DNA from 3 places in the Rahnella sp. PD4 genome. Region 2 is predicted to be linked to each of the others. Evidence: predicted binding sites of a transcription regulator. Region 2 holds the regulator's gene; each other region holds the start of a gene.
What was found. The regulator PhoB, encoded in region 2, activates phosphate uptake and scavenging genes when phosphate is short. The targets are predictions, from matches to a motif close to CTGTCATAAAACTGNCNNAT.
Positions count from the first base shown of each region.

Region 1: phnC (phosphonate ABC transporter ATP-binding protein) is a predicted target of PhoB. The motif match lies at 2,264-2,283, and genes of this name have one in related genera.
Region 3: ACOZIO_RS22875 (MIP/aquaporin family protein) is a predicted target of PhoB. The motif match lies at 1,311-1,330, and genes of this name have one in related genera.

Region 1 is NZ_JBLZQF010000008.1:176,183-181,770, forward strand. It holds gene ACOZIO_RS19245 (Yip1 family protein) at 1-338, shown strand, start outside; gene dld (D-lactate dehydrogenase) at 426-2,117, opposite strand; gene phnC (phosphonate ABC transporter ATP-binding protein) at 2,324-3,160, shown strand; gene phnD (phosphonate ABC transporter substrate-binding protein) at 3,232-4,164, shown strand; gene phnE (phosphonate ABC transporter, permease protein PhnE) at 4,228-5,091, shown strand; gene phnE (phosphonate ABC transporter, permease protein PhnE) at 5,091-5,588, shown strand, end outside.
Region 2 is NZ_JBLZQF010000003.1:514,983-520,570, forward strand. It holds gene sbcC (exonuclease subunit SbcC) at 1-2,130, opposite strand, end outside; gene sbcD (exonuclease subunit SbcD) at 2,127-3,365, opposite strand; gene phoB (phosphate response regulator transcription factor PhoB) at 3,593-4,282, shown strand; gene phoR (phosphate regulon sensor histidine kinase PhoR) at 4,305-5,588, shown strand, end outside.
Region 3 is NZ_JBLZQF010000013.1:79,210-84,797, reverse strand. It holds gene ACOZIO_RS22890 (1,4-dihydroxy-2-naphthoate polyprenyltransferase) at 1-7, shown strand, start outside; gene rraA (ribonuclease E activity regulator RraA) at 128-613, shown strand; gene zapB (septal ring assembly protein ZapB) at 678-917, opposite strand; gene ACOZIO_RS22875 (MIP/aquaporin family protein) at 1,495-2,343, shown strand; gene glpK (glycerol kinase GlpK) at 2,389-3,912, shown strand; gene glpX (class II fructose-bisphosphatase) at 4,058-5,068, shown strand; gene emrD (multidrug efflux MFS transporter EmrD) at 5,123-5,588, opposite strand, start outside.

The DNA.
Region 1 (5,588 bases), on a different contig from region 2:
CCCTTATGGGACGGATTATCTATGGAATGGCGCGTCGTTATGATAGCCGGCCGACACTCAACAGCTGTATCGTCTTCGCCGGCTATGTTGCTACCCCGATGTTCCTCAGCGGGATCGTAGCCCTTTACCCGATGGTCTGGTTATGTCTGTTTGTCGGACTCATTGGCCTGTGTTACAGCGGATATCTGTTATATCTCGGCATCCCTAACTTTCTCAATATCGACCGGCGCGAAGGTTTTCTGTTCTCCAGTTCAACGCTGGCAATGGGTGTTCTGGTTTTAGAACTACTTTTGGCTCTGACGGTGATCATGTGGGGCTATGGAACGCAACTATTCTGAGTATTGATGAGATGAGGTTGCATTGCTCCCTCCCCTGCGAAGGGGAGGGAGGTATTAACCCCTTTCGCAGGGGAAGAGATGAAAGTATCAATCCTGCCAGTTTTTTAGCTTACTGGTTTTCCCGATCCCCGGGTTAAAACTGTTGGTCGGGTCGGCCTGTCGGTAGAATTCTTTCAGATGGGGTTTCGCAATATACAAATGGCCGACGTTATGTTCAGCGGGATATTCCGCACCTTTAGCGTCGAGCAGCGCTAACATTTTGTGTTTCAGCGCCTTGCTGTTTGCGCCTTTTTTGACGATGTAATCCTGATGGAACACATGGCACATGAAATGGCCGTAATACAATTTTGCCACCAGCTGACTGTTGATATCTTCCGGCAGTGTTTCAAACCAGTCGCGGTCGTTACGACGCAGCGCGATGTCCAGCGCCAGAATATCTTCCACTTCTTTTTCATGTACTGCGTGATAGCGCACGGCGGCACCAGCGGCGGCGAAGCGGTGCAGGAAAGCTTTTTTGCCTTCGTCGGCAGAACAGATAAAGAAATCACCCTGACCCTCAGTAAAGAAACGTGTCAGAAAGGTTCGGGCCTCGTCAATGCCGGGGCCGGACATTTTCAGCAGTAAGTGATGTTCAAACCGGTCACGGTACTGTTTCATGCGGGGGGGAAGGTGATTAGGTAAAGCTTTGCTCAGGCATTGCATCACACGGTCACTGAAATTTTTGGGCAGGAATGGAACCTTACTGGCGTGCGCATCGAACTTCCCTTTGGCAGTAAACATGTCCGGCATTTTGTCGGTGCCAAGCTTGTCGATCATCATAAATGTATCTTTACCGTAGACTTCGGTGATATCGAAAATATCCCGATGCATATATTCCCCGGCCACCGGAAGATTAACGAAATCACGCAGGATCTGACGACGTAATTCTGTCAACACCGCAGTGTCATTGGTGCCGATGTAAAAAACCTGCTGTTGTGTTTCTGCCGGAAAGGTATCCAGCCGTACGGCGAAAACGGCCAGTTTACCCGCACAACCTGATGCTTCAAATAAACGTCGTTCATCCGCGTTGAAACGCGATGGTGTATCCGCATCAACTTCGCGGACACGAGAAGCATAATCATGATCCGAGGCCAGGCGCTGATCATGCGTGATATCGGTTTCACGGTAATCGCCTCTTTCGAGACGTGTGAGGATTTCTTCCGGCGTTTCGCCAAGGTTAATTCCCAGATGGTTAATCAGTTGCAATTCACCCTGCACATCGATCTGCGCATACAACGCCATTTCGGTATATGCCGGTCCGCGTTTCACCAGCGATCCGCCGGAATTATTACAAATCCCGCCGACCACCGACGCGCCAATGCAGGACGAGCCAATTACCGAGTGCGGTTCGCGGTTGTAGGGTTTGAGGATCTTTTCCAGTTTGTAGAGCGTGCTGCCGGGAAAGCCGATCACCTGATGGCCACCGTCGAGTAACTGGATCTGGTCCAGTTTCAGTGTGCTGAAAATAATAATGTCGCGGTCATAGTCGTCGCCGCTGGGCGTCGAGCCTTCGGTCAGGCCGGTATTGGCGGCCTGCATAATGACAATCTTATCGGCGGCGATACAGGCCTTGAGCAGTTGCCACTGTTGCAGCAGCGTTTGCGGAAAAACCACCGCCAGCGCTTTGCCGCCACCGGAGCGGAACCCTTTACGATAGCGTTCGGTATTGCTATCGCCGGTCAACACGTGGCGGCTGCCTGCAATCTCTTTCAGCGTGGCGATGAGTGACAGATTATCCATTTCATCTTCCTTTTTTAATGTGATGCCATCTAATCATAGGCTTAAATGATACTTATTAAGTTAAATGTCATTCGGGATATGGGTTAGGTAATTTCACTTAATCTGTTGCATTTTTGTCATGCGCTGTCCATTAAATCGTCATTGATGTGTCATAAAACTCGCGCTTAATGAACGCCAGATAACGAAAGCAACCGAGAGACAGCATCATGGCTCAAGCTCAACTTAAGCTGGCACAGGCTGAATATCCTCAGACCGGGCCACAGCATCTGAACAAGGTTCTGGACGTCAAGGGTCTCGTGAAATCCTACAAATCAGGTCAGCGTGTCCTGAATGACATCAATTTTGATCTCCATGCCGGTGAATTCGTGGCGGTAATTGGCCGTTCCGGCGCAGGTAAATCCACTCTGCTGCATGTTCTCAACGGGACTATCCCGCTCACAGAAGGCAGTGTGGTATGCCATTACGAAAATGGCGAACACCAGGAACTGGCAGGGCTGACCGGCAAAGCGTTGCGTCGCTGGCGCTCGTGTTGTGGCATGATTTTCCAGGATTTCTGTCTGGTACCTCGTCTTGATGTTCTGACAAATGTGTTACTGGGGCGTCTCAGTCACACCTCAACGTTCAAATCATTTTTTAATCAGTTCGACGACGAAGACCGTGCCCGTGCCATCTCTTTGCTTGAATGGTTGCACATGTTGCCGCATGCGTTGCAGCGTGCCGAAAACCTTTCCGGTGGCCAGATGCAACGGGTAGCGATTTGTCGTGCGCTGATGCAGAACCCAAAAATTCTGCTGGCTGATGAACCGGTGGCGTCACTGGATCCGAAAAATACCCTGCGCATCATGAATGCGCTGAAAAAAGTCAGCGAAGAGAATATTGCCGTGATGGTCAATCTGCATTCGGTAGAACTGGTGAAAGATTATTGCACCCGCGTTATCGGCATCGCGAAAGGTCAGATTATTTTCGACGGACATCCGGATCAGTTAACTGATGATATTTTGCATCAGTTATACGGTGAAGAGCACGACGCTATAAACAGTTAAATAATAATGTTATTTATTTTTTTGCAGTGCTTATTTCTACTTTCACTCAATCTACACAAGGTCATTATTTCATGAAGAAGTTATTACGTCTGGCAGTCTTCGTAGCAGGTTCTTTTACCGCGATGTACAGCATGGCAGAAGATGCTCCTAAAGAATTAAACTTAGGTATTTTGGGCGGGCAGAATGCCACTCAGCAAATCGGTGATAATCAGTGTGTAAAAGATTTCTTCGATAAAGAATTAAATGTGGATACCAAACTGCGTAATTCATCCGATTATTCAGGTGTTATTCAGGGGTTGTTAGGTAAGAAAGTCGACATGGTATTAAGCATGTCACCTTCATCTTTTGCTTCGGTTTATATTAATAATCCGAAAGCGGTGGATCTGGTGGGCATCGTGATTGACGATACCGACAAATCTCGTGGTTATCACTCCGTTGTTATTGTTAAAGCCGACAGCCCGTATCAGAAATTATCTGACCTGAAAGGCAAATCATTCGGTTTCGCTGACCCGGATTCCACTTCCGGTTACCTGATCCCGAACCAGACATTCAAGAAAGAATTTGGCGGTACCACGGATAATAAATATAACAATTTCTTCTCCAGTGTCACCTTCTCCGGTGGCCATGAGCAGGATATTCTTGGTGTGCTGAACGGTCAGTTTGAAGGTGCCGTAACATGGGCTTCAATGATCGGCGACCGTGAAACCGGTTATACCTCCGGTGCGTTCAACCGAATGATCCGCATGGACCATCCGGATCTGATGAAGAAAATTCGTATTATTTGGGAATCTCCGCTGATCCCAAATGGCCCGATTTTAGTGCGTAGTGATTTGCCACCGGCATTTAAAGCTAAGCTGGTTTCCGCCATTAAGAAACTGGATAAAGATGACCACGCTTGTTTCGTGAAAGCAGTGGGAGGCAAACAGCATATCGGCGAGACGTCTCTGGCAGAATATCAGCAGATTATTGATATGAAGCGTGAGTTAACTAAAGGCAGTCGCTAACCCGTAGCTCCCTCCCCTGCGAAGGGGAGGAATAATGATTATCTGCAAACCGGAAATATTATTTTGAACAAAGATTTCAATCGTTATTACCAGCAGATACGCGGTAAACAAAAGCGGGAGGCACTGGTCTGGTCAGGGTTGATGCTGTTGTTATATCTGTGGTCAGGCAATGTTTCCGAGCTTAATTTAAAAACTATTTTTTTCTCCGCACCCAGCTTCTTTGATTATATTGGACAGACTGTACCGGTATTACACTGGTCATTATTGTTTGCTGACGGCCATACTGAAGGGTCACTGGCGTATTGGGGATACCGTCTCAATATTCAGCTGCCGCTGATTTGGGAAACTATCCAGCTGGCGTTGTCCTCGACGATATTGTCGACGGCGCTGGCTATTGTGTTGGCTTTTCTCGCCGCCGGTAATACAGATTCGCCTAAATGGGTGAAATTCAGCATCCGTACCTTTGTCGCTTTTCTGCGCACAATGCCGGAACTGGCCTGGGCGGTGATGTGTGTGATGGCATTTGGGGTGGGTGCCATTCCTGGCTTTATCGCACTGACGTTACATACCGTCGGCAGCCTGACCAAATTGTTCTACGAATCCATTGAAACCGCATCGGACAAACCGGTGCGTGGTCTCAGAGCATGCGGCGCGGGCCGTTTGCAGCGTATGCGTTTCGCCATGTGGCCGCAGGTGAAACCCATCTTTTTATCCTACAGCTTTATGCGCCTCGAAATTAATTTCCGCCAGTCGACCATCCTCGGGCTGGTCGGGGCGGGCGGTATCGGGCAGGAGCTGATGACGTCAATCAAACTTGATCGTTATGATCAGGTCAGCATGACCTTACTGCTGATTATTCTGGTTGTGTCGGTGATGGATTTTCTTTCAGGTAAATTACGCAAACGCGTTGTGGAGGGCACTTTCTGATGTTAACTGATGCGCTCGAACCTCATGTCGTCAGCAGCATGAAGCAGCAGCACGGGCATTTGTTTGCCGCGCAACGCCGCTATCTGCGTTACCTTGCGATACTGGCTGTTGTTATTACGCTGTACTATGTCTATTTCTTCAGTTACTTCGGCATTCCCTGGAGTGAAGTGGTGCGCGGCAGCCGTGAAATCGGGCGTTATTTCCTGCGAATGTTTGTCTGGCATGACGTTTCCGAATGGCCGTTTATGTATTATTTTTCGCAAATAGCTATCACACTGGCGATTGTATTTTCCGGCACTATCACCGCATCTTTTCTCGCGTTACCGCTTTCATTCCTCGCGGCGCGTAATGTGATGTCTACGCCGGTTCTCAGACCTGTTTCCATGATTATCCGCCGTCTTCTGGATGTTTTACGCGGGCTGGATATGGCGATCTGGGGGCTGATTTTCGTTCGTGCTGTCGGCATGGGACCGCTGGCAGGTGTGCTGGCGATTGTG
Region 2 (5,588 bases):
TTCACCTTCGGCCTGTTGTTTTTGCAACCGGACAAGGTCTTGCTGAGATTTCGCCTCTATTTCTACCAGCCGCGTAATGCGTTCGGTCAGCAATGCACTTTGCTGTTGTACTTTCTGTTGGAGATTCAGGGCGTCAGTCAGGGCATCTTTCGCCTGTTGAAGTGCCCGTGCCAGCTGTTCGTGCTGGCCGGTCAGCGCCTGAGACTGCTGCTCTTCTTCGTCGCGGGCGGTCAGCCATTGCGAGATGTCAGTGGTGTCATGCAGGGTAAACGTCAGATTCAGCGGCATGCTGAGCTGTTGCCAGTTTGCCGTCTGCGCATTCAGTTGCTGCTGATCCTGCTCCATCAGGATCTGCAGACGTCTTTGCTGTTCTTTCAGGCTTTTGATCTTCGCCGCCAGTTCGATACCGCTGGCTTTTACCGCATCGAATTCAAGCTGCATTTTCTCGACGCGCTGTGCGGTTTCAGAAGGTTTGATCTCCTGATAGTGTTCAACCGCCGGATGCGAGGTCGAGCCGCACAACGGGCAGGCTTTACCGCTTTGCAAATTCGCGCGTTCAGCTTCGAGGCTGACGATCAGCATTTCCTGTTTATGCAGCGTTTTTACGTCGTTGAGATGTTCAAGTTGTGTCTGACATTGCAGGCGGATCTTATCCAGGCGCTGCTCTTCCTCAGCCAGTTGTACCTGATACTGCGCAAAATCTTGGTTTTGTTGCTGCACGCGCTGGTTAAGCTGCGGGAAAAGTTGCGCGAGCGAAAAAAGCTGTTGTCGCACCGGCCGGAGTTGCATCAGTTCTGTTTGCCGTTTCTGTAAGGCTGCCAGCGGATGCTGTTTTTCCAGAGCTGCCTGACGCTGCTGTGCGGCGTTAAGGGCTTCGGTCAGTGCGGTCTGCCGGGTTTGATGCTGGCGGTTTTCTTCATCCAGTTTTTGTCGTTCTGCCGTTATTTGCCGCAGTGTTGTGTTCTGGTCAGCGGCCTGTTTCTGCGATTCACTGACCGCCCGCTGTGTTTCTGCCAGTGATTTGTGCCACTGAGCGATTTCACCGTCCAGCGGCAGGATTTTTTCTTCGATCAGCGTTTGCATCCGGCGCTGTTCTTCGGCCTGCTTCTGACGTGCAGTTTGCGCCTGTTCTGCTGCCTGGTTCAGCGGCGCCATCTGCGCGATCTGCTGTTCCTGTTGCTGTATCAGTTGCGTCAGATGCTGCTGAAGGCGTTGTGACTCTTCCTGACAACGCTGACGGTCATTGAGTAACGGACGCAGTTTTTCCGCCGGTTCACTGCGTGCCAGCTGTTGTAACTGCGGCGCGGCGGCCAGATTTTCCTGCTCAGCGGCAGCCAGCTGCAACTGAGATTGCTGAAGTTTTTGCTGCACCTGTTGCCATTGTTGCAGCCAGTTCAGATCCCGCAGGCGTTGCTGCGCCTGTTGGCTGAGGCTGTTTTCCTGTGCGTTCAGTTCAGCATGCTGTGCCTCCAGCGTCTGGCGTTGTTCTTCGCTGAGCAGTTCGATGCCGGACATGCGCTGATGCAGACCGTCGAGTACGATGCGCGCTTCTTTATGTTGCTCAAAGACGCGCTGAGACAGCCGTCCGTAAATTTCGGTGCCGGTCAGTTCTTCCAGCAATTCGGCGCGGTCGTTGGCATCAGCATTCAGAAACGCGGCGAACTGCCCCTGAGACAGCATCATGGATTTGGTGAAACGGCCGAAATCCAGCCCGGTCAGTGTGGCGATGGCGTCGAGTTTGTCGCGCACTTTATCGGCCAGAATTTTGCCGCCGGCCAGTAACGCCAGCTCGACTTTCGGTGCCTGCAAGTTGCCATCCGGCGAATTTTTAGCACGACGCTGGCTCCAGAATGCGCGGTAAGCTACGCCTTTAACTTCAAACTCCACCTCAGCCAGCGATTCGGCGGTGTGGCGGGTCATCAGTTCGTTCTGGCTTGGTGTGATGTTCAGACGTGGCGTCTGATGATAAAGCGCCAGACAAATGGCATCAAGCAGGGTGGTTTTCCCTGCACCGGTCGGGCCGGTGATCGCGAATAATCCGTTGCTGGCGAACGGCTCGGCAGTGAAATCAATTTTCCATTCGCCTTCCAGCGAGTTCAGGTTTTTTAAACGCAGGCTGAGAATTTTCATTGTGCGCTGTCCTCTGCATTCTGACCGTGCGTGACCTGCTCAACAACCTGAGCAAAAAGAGTGCGCATCCGCGCCTGACGGGGGGCATCAGGGTCCGGCTCCAGCGCCAGCCGCCGTTCAAAGACGTCGCTGACGCTCAGTTCACTGAGGGTCTCTTTTTCCTGCTGCTCAATGCTGCTGATGCGCTGTTCTTTGCTGCGGCGCAACAGGACAACTTCCACCGGCAAATCCGCAGTCAGCGCCTGAATACGCCGCTGAATATCGCTGAGATAATCCTGCGTGGCGACTTCGATATCAAGCCAGACGGGTTTTTGTGCATCGCCGCCTTCGAACTGCGCCAGTTGCTTTTCAATTTCCGCCAGCGAGCCTTTGAGTATCTGCATGGGCTGGAAAACAGGAATTTCCAGCGTGTCGATGGCACTGAGCGTTGCCCCGTCGAAATCGAGCAGATACACACTTTTGGCTTTGCTCAGTTCGTCAAAGCTCAGGGCAATTGGCGAACCGCTGTAACGGATGTGGTGAGTTTTTGCGACGCACTGTGCGCGGTGAATATGGCCAAGCGCCACATAATCAACCGGCGGGAACGCCTGCGCGGGGAAGGCGTCAAGTGTGCCTATATAGATGTCACGCACGGAATCAGAAGTACTGACGCCAACGGTGGTCAGATGGCCGGTTGCAATAACGGGCAGCGGTATGCCAAGTTCATCACGCCTGGCCTGCGCGGCCTGCCAGAGCGCGTCATAATGTGCGGCGATGGCTTCCTGCAATGCCAGTTGTTTGTCGCTGCCGGACTGACCGGCCTGACTGGCCAGCAGATCACGCGGGAGTAAAAACGGGATGGCACACAGTACCGCGCCCGGTTTTCCGTCACGCTGACTGAGCACCAAAATCTGTTCAGACAGATTTTCGCCGACAGTGGCAATCACCCGCGTATTCAGGCAGGAAAGTAGCTCGCGTGATTCATTAAGTGTTGCGACGGAATCGTGGTTGCCAGCCAGTACCACCAGCTGACAGCCGGTTTGTTGTAATTCCACCACGAAGCGGTTATACAATTCGCGGGCATAACTGGGCGGTGATCCGGTATCGAAAATATCACCCGCGACAATCACGGCGTCGACCTGATGTTGCTGCACCTGACCGGTCAGCCAGCGCAGAAATGCCTGATGTTCGGCTGCACGGCTTTTGGTGAAAAAGTACTGGCCAAGATGCCAGTCTGACGTGTGGATCAGGCGCATGAGACTCCTGTATGAACCCTGGATGACGACAATGGGGCAAAGTATAAACGTCGGCGGGGGGAGATGTCCCCGATAAATCAGTCCAATTTCAGCGAGATGGCCGCTAATTATCTGTCATATTTGACTGTAATGAACCATTCTTTTCATTCATAAATCTGTCACAAAACTGACGCATAATGGCGCCCGCAATCAAATAAAAGATCGCTAACCTATTGGCAGGACCTACGATGGCTAGACGTATATTGGTGGTTGAAGACGAAGCTCCAATCCGTGAAATGGTGTGTTTTGTACTGGAACAAAATGGCTATCAGGCCGTAGAAGCTGAGGATTTTGATTCAGCGATTGGGCAGCTTGTTGAACCTTACCCTGAACTTATCCTGCTCGACTGGATGTTACCTGGCGGTTCCGGTATTCAGTTTATTAAGCATCTTAAACGTGAGGCGCTGACCCGCGAAATTCCGGTAATGATGTTGACCGCACGCGGTGAAGAAGAAGATCGGGTGCGTGGCCTCGAAGTCGGTGCCGATGATTACATCACCAAACCGTTTTCCCCGAAAGAGCTGGTTGCCCGCATTAAAGCGGTGATGCGTCGCATCTCGCCAATGGCGGTGGAAGAAGTGATCGACATGCAGGGTTTAAGCCTGGATCCCTCGTCTCACCGGGTGATGGCCAACGAACAGGCGCTTGATATGGGGCCGACAGAATTTAAGTTATTACACTTCTTTATGACGCATTCTGAACGTGTTTATAGCCGGGAACAGTTGCTCAATAACGTCTGGGGCACTAACGTTTATGTGGAAGATCGCACCGTAGACGTGCATATTCGTCGTTTGCGTAAGGCGTTGGAAACCAGCGGACATGACAGAATGATCCAGACTGTTCGTGGTACCGGATACCGTTTTTCAACGCGTTATTGAGTCCTCACAGCGGAGAATCTGTGTGCTAGAACGTTTGTCATGGAAACGATTGGCCGGCGAATTTTTTCTCTTTTGTCTGCCAGCGTTAATTCTCGGTATTTTCGTCGGTCATTTCGGCTGGCTCCTGTTTGTGTCGCTGGTTGCGGCACTGGGCTGGAATTATTACAACCAGCTTAAACTCTCTCACTGGCTGTGGCTTGACCGCAGTATTACGCCGCCGAACGGCCGCTGGAGCTGGGAGCCGCTGTTCTACGGGCTTAACCAGATGCAGATGCGCAACCGGCGTCGGCGTCGCGAATTAGGTCAGTTGATCAAACGTTTTCGCAGCGGTGCTGAATCGCTGCCCGATGCCGTGGTGCTGACCACGGAAGAAGGCAATATTTTCTGGTGTAACGGGCTGGCGCAGGATCTGCTCGGTTTCCGCTGGCCGGAAGATAACGGGCAACATATCTTCAACCTGCTGCGTTATCCGGAATTCCGGCTGTGGATCCAGACCCGCGATTTCAGTCGGGCGCTGAATCTGCAACTCAATAACGAGCATTACGTCGAGTTTCGCGTTATGCCTTATTCAGAAGGGCAACTGCTGATGGTGGCACGCGATGTCACACAGATGCGTCAGCTTGAAGGTGCCCGGCGTAACTTCTTTGCTAACGTCAGTCATGAGCTGAGAACCCCGCTGACCGTATTGCAGGGATATCTGGAAATGATGGAAGACGCCAAACTGGAAGAACCTTTCCGCACCAAAGCACTGGATACCATGCAGGAACAGACGCGGCGAATGGACGGGCTGGTGAAGCAGTTGCTGACGCTGTCGAAAATCGAAGCTTCAGCGAATATTGATTTGCATGAGAAAGTCGATATTCCGGTGATGCTCGGTATGCTCGAACGTGAGGTGCAAACGTTAAGCAACGGCCGGCATGAGGTGGTGTTTCGCATTAATGACAAACTGAACGTCTTTGGTAATGAAGATCAGTTGCGCAGTGCGGTATCGAATCTGGTGTATAACGCCGTCAACCACACGCCTGCCGGGACGCGGATTGAAGTCAGCTGGCAGCAAACGCCGCATGGCGCGCAATTCCAGATCAGTGATAACGGACCGGGCATTGCGCCGCAGCACCTCCCGCGCCTGACCGAACGTTTTTACCGGGTCGATAAGGCCCGCTCGCGGCAGACCGGCGGCAGCGGACTCGGGCTGGCGATCGTCAAACATGCGCTCAGCCATCACCACACCAAACTTGAAGTCATGAGTGAAGTGGGGGTCGGTACGCGCTTTATGTTTACGCTGGCACCGAAGTTGATTGTTCCT
Region 3 (5,588 bases), on a different contig from region 2:
CAATTGAACAAAGTTGGCCTGATGTGCGTTTATCAGGTCACTTTTCACATTTAACAATTGATGATTTTGCCAACATCCGCCGGAAAGGGATATACTGAGCATTCATGCAGCAACCAGATGAAAACCTATGAAATACGATACTTCCGAACTTTGCGACATCTACCATGAAGAAGTGAATGTCGTCGAACCCTTGTTCTCCAACTTTGGCGGCCGTACTTCATTTGGCGGGCAAATCACCACTGTGAAATGCTTCGAAGATAATGGCTTGCTTTATGACCTGCTGGAAGAAAACGGCCGTGGCCGTGTGTTAGTGATTGATGGCGGCGGTTCTGTGCGTCGCGCACTGCTGGATGCCGGACTGGCACGCCTCGCGTTCCAGAACGAATGGGAAGGCATCGTGATTTATGGTGCAGTCCGTCAGGTTGACGATCTCGAAGAGTTGGACCTGGGTATTCAGGCGATGGCGGCTATCCCGGCTGGCGCAGGCAGTGAAGGAATCGGCGAAAGCGACATTCGTGTCAATTTCGGCGGCGTCACCTTCTTCTCCGGCGACCATCTTTATGCCGATAATACCGGTATCGTGCTGTCAGAAGACCCGCTCGATATAGAATAATTTTCTTCTGTGCACAACAAAAAAGGACGCCTTGGCGTCCTTTTTTATTTGGAATATGAAGTCATTAAACTTCTTCCATTTTTCCCAACAGTGCACGCAGACGATCCTGCCATACGTGTTGTTCTTCTTTCAGCTGCGCATTTTCACGCACCAGAGACTCATGATTGCCGCTGGCTTGCTGAACTTCCTGAGACAGGGCGTTGTTCTGCTCTTTCAGTTCTTCGATTTCCATCTGCAACAGAGTAATGGTATCGATCGCTTGCTGAACTTTAGCTTCTAATTTCTCAAATACTTCAAATGACATTTTTCGGTCCCCTTATGTTCGCAAGGCGCACATCTTATGTTCTGCCGCATCGTCCGGACACGGCTCAAAAATTCCTGCACTCCGTCGATTTTTATAACGAATTCATCAGAGAATTGCATAAAACCGGCAGGTGTCTTAACGGGTGATTGTATGTAGCCAGCTTTGATCTGTCTACCCGCAACCCCTCTATCCACGCAGTCTGTTGCAATTTTACAGTGCCGGGTATCAGGAAATGCCTAAAAAGCAGCGTCACACGCCAGAAATAGCCTTTAATGCCGAATAACCGTAGCCACCGTGCAACACGTAATAGTGATGCTCGTTTGTCAGCAACGCGCGCTGAAAATGTTAAATCCAGGCCTTTTGGCGCGGCATCATGGTCCGACAATACGCGAAATCGCTCATTTTTATGACGCAACACACAAAATTTGATTTCGCTATTTCTCGTTTATGCTCGTTAACGATAAATTCACATTACGTTCTCATTTAATGATGAACGCCAAAATCCGATTACGTTCACAAACGACATAACAGAAAAACTATAACTAACCATTAACATCATCCTTAGCAGGATCAAACTATGAGCCAAACCATGAGTTCCACATTAAAAGGTCAGTGCATCGCTGAGTTTCTGGGTACCGGGCTTATCATTTTCTTTGGTGCGGGCTGTGTCGCAGCAATGAAACTTGCCGGGGCAACCTTTGGCCAGTGGGAAATCAGTATCATCTGGGGTCTGGGTGTGGCAATGGCCATCTACCTGACAGCCGCCATCTCCGGTGCACACCTGAATCCGGCGGTGACCGTTGCACTTTGTTTGTTTGCAAACTTTGAAGGACGCAAAGTTCTGCCTTACATCGTGGCACAGGTCGCCGGTGCTTTTTGCGCCGCTGCACTGGTTTATGGCCTTTACTACAATCTGTTCTTCGATTTTGAGCAAAGCCACAATATGGTCCGCGGCAGCGTCGAAAGTCTGGATCTGGCCGGTATTTTCTCTACCTATCCGAACCCGCACATCAGCGTATTGCAGGCGTTTCTGGTAGAAACGGTGATTACAGCCATTCTGATGGCGTTAATCCTCGGCCTGACTGATGATGGCAACGGTATTCCACGTGGCCCGCTGGCACCGCTGCTTATCGGTATCCTGATCGCCGTTATCGGTGCATCCATGGGGCCACTGACCGGATTCGCCCTGAACCCGGCCCGTGACTTCGGTCCGAAAGTGTTCGCCTTCTTCGCTGGCTGGGGCAAGGTTGCCTTCACCGGTGCGCGCGATATTCCTTATTTCCTGGTGCCAATTTTTGGCCCGTTGCTCGGGGCTTCTCTGGGTGCCATCGCCTACAAGGCGCTGATTGGTCGCCATTTGCCAAATCAGATTAATGAACCGGCAGAAGAAAAAGCACCTCAGCCATCCAAACAACGTAAGGCCTGATCGGCTAAACTGTTCCACAGCTTACTCATTCGTAGGATGAATATTATGTCAGCAGATACGACTCACGAAAAAAAATACATTGTTGCACTCGACCAGGGTACAACCAGTTCACGCGCCGTAGTTCTGGATCACGATGCCAATATCGTCAGCGTGGCACAACGCGAGTTCACCCAGATCTACCCGAAATCGGGCTGGGTTGAGCATGACCCGATGGAAATCTGGGCATCGCAAAGCTCGGTGCTGGTGGAAGTGTTGGCAAAAGCCGACATTAATTCCGATCAGATTGCCGGTATCGGTATCACCAACCAGCGCGAAACTACCATTGTGTGGGAAAAAGAAACTGGCAAGCCAATCTATAATGCGATTGTCTGGCAATGCCGCCGCACAGCTGACATCTGCGAAACGCTGAAAAAAGACGGTCTGGAAGAATACATTCGCCACAACACCGGCCTGGTTATCGACCCGTACTTCTCCGGTACCAAACTGAAATGGATCCTCGACCACGTTGAAGGCTCACGTGAACGCGCTAAACGCGGCGAACTGCTGTTCGGCACCGTCGACACCTGGTTGGTCTGGAAAATGACGCAGGGTCGTGTTCACGTGACGGATTACACTAACGCCTCACGTACCATGTTGTTCAACATCCATGACCTTCAATGGGATGAGCGCATGCTTGAAGCGCTGGATATTCCGCGTGAAATGCTGCCGGAAGTTCGCCCTTCTTCTGAGATTTACGGCCAGACCAACATCGGGGGTAAAGGCGGTACGCGTATCCCTATCGCCGGTATCGCCGGTGACCAGCAGGCGGCCCTGTATGGCCAGCTGTGTGTCCAACCGGGTATGGCGAAAAATACCTACGGCACCGGTTGCTTCCTGCTGATGAATACCGGTACTGAAGCGGTAGCGTCTAAAAATGGTTTGCTGACTACCATCGCCTGCGGTCCGCGCGGCGAAGTGAACTATGCGCTGGAAGGTGCTGTGTTTGTCGGCGGTGCGTCCATTCAGTGGCTGCGAGATGAACTGAAGCTTTTCAGCGATGCCACCGACTCCGAATATTTCTCCATGAAAGTGAAAGACACCAATGGTGTTTACGTGGTGCCCGCCTTCACCGGCCTCGGCGCGCCTTATTGGGACCCGTATGCCCGCGGCGCTATCTTCGGTCTGAGCCGTGGTGCGAACAGTAACCACATTATCCGCGCGACGTTGGAATCTATCGCCTACCAGACCCGCGACGTGCTGGATGCGATGCAAGCCGACTCAGGCGCTCGTCTGCAGGCGCTGCGAGTGGATGGCGGTGCGGTTGCCAATAATTTCCTGATGCAATTCCAGTCAGACATTCTCGGCACCCGTGTAGAGCGCCCTGAAGTGCTGGAAGTGACCGCGCTGGGTTCTGCCTACCTCGCCGGTCTGGCCGTCGGTTTCTGGAGCGATCTGGAAGAGGTGCGCAGCAAAGCAACTATCGAACGTGAATTCCGCCCAAGCATTGAAACGACGGAACGTAATGTCCGCTATAAAGGCTGGCAAAAAGCGGTGGCACGTGTTCGTTCCTGGGAAGATCACGACGAGTAATCGCCGGGTATTTTATCGCCAACACCTCTTTCTGAAACTCCCCACCTGGGGAGTTTTTTTATGTGCCTTTTCCCATTGTGCTAAAATCTGCGGCACAGATGAGCCTCGTCTCACCGACCTCTTTTTTCTTTCTACAGGCTTTCCAATGAAACGTGAATTAGCAATCGAGTTCTCCCGCGTGACCGAAGCTGCTGCGCTGGCTGGTTACAAATGGCTGGGGCGTGGTGATAAAAACCTTGCCGATAATGCTGCCGTTCAGTCCATGCGTATCATGCTCAATAAAGTTGATATTGATGGCACCATCGTGATTGGTGAGGGGGAAATTGATGAAGCGCCGATGTTATACATCGGCGAAAAAGTCGGTACCGGCAATGGCGACGCGGTAGATATTGCTGTCGACCCGATTGAAGGCACACGCATGACGGCCATGGGGCAATCCAACGCGCTGGCCGTGCTGGCCGTGGGCGACAAAGGTTCCTTCCTCAATGCGCCGGACATGTACATGGAAAAAATTGCCGTCGGGCCGGGTGCGAAAGGGGCGATTGATCTGCAACTGACACTGGCTGAAAACCTCGCAAATATTGCAAAGGCGCTGAATAAGCCGCTCACCGAACTGACTGTCGCGGTTTTAGCGAAACCACGCCACGACGATGCGATCCGCGAAATGCTGGCGTCAGGCGTGCGAGTGTTCGCGTTTCCGGACGGTGATGTGGCTGCGACGATCCTGACCTGTATGCCGGAAAGCGAAGTGGATGTGCTGTATGGCATCGGCGGCGCACCGGAAGGGGTAATTTCTGCCGCCGTAATCCGCGCACTGGATGGCGATATGCAGGGCCGGCTACTGGCACGGCATGACGTGAAAGGCGATACACCGGAAAACCGTCGTATCGGCGAAGAAGAGCTGACGCGCTGTAAAGTGATGGGAATTGAAGCCGGTAAGGTGCTGCTGCTTGATGATATGGCGCGTAACGATAACGTGATTTTCTCCGCGACCGGTATTACTAAAGGCGACCTGCTGGAAGGCATCAGCCGTCAGGGGAACATGGCGACCACCGAAACACTGTTGATACGGGGTAAATCACGCACTATCCGCCGTATCCGCTCCACCCATTACCTCGACCGTAAAGACGCGGCGTTGCACGCATTTATTATCTAATCATTCCTTCCGGTCATCAAAAAGCAGGGCCATCAGCGCCCTGCTTTTGCACTATCAGGCCGTATGCCCTTCATGCTGACTGCGGTTCGACATCGGCCACCAGCACAGCAAAATCAGCACTGCCATGGCAAACATCAGTAACCCGAGACTGAACTGACCGGTTTGCGGCAGCATTGCTGACATCCAGGCTACCAGCCCTGAACCCATATTCTGTAAACCACCGACCAGAGCACCCGCAGCGCCTGCCAGATACGGGAAAGGCTCCATTGCGCCGGTGGTCGCCAGCGGGAATAACATACCCGCGCCGAAGAAGAACAGCGAAGCTGGCACCACCAGCGTCCAGATATTCATGATACCCAGCCAGCCGGGGATCCACATCGCCAGACCAGCCAGCAGACAACTGATGACCGAATGCCACATCAGTTGCTGGAAACTTTTCTCTGTACGCCCGGCATACCAGGCACCAAAGAAAGCTGCCGGGATCGGCAGGATAAACAGGACGCTGACCATCACACCGCTC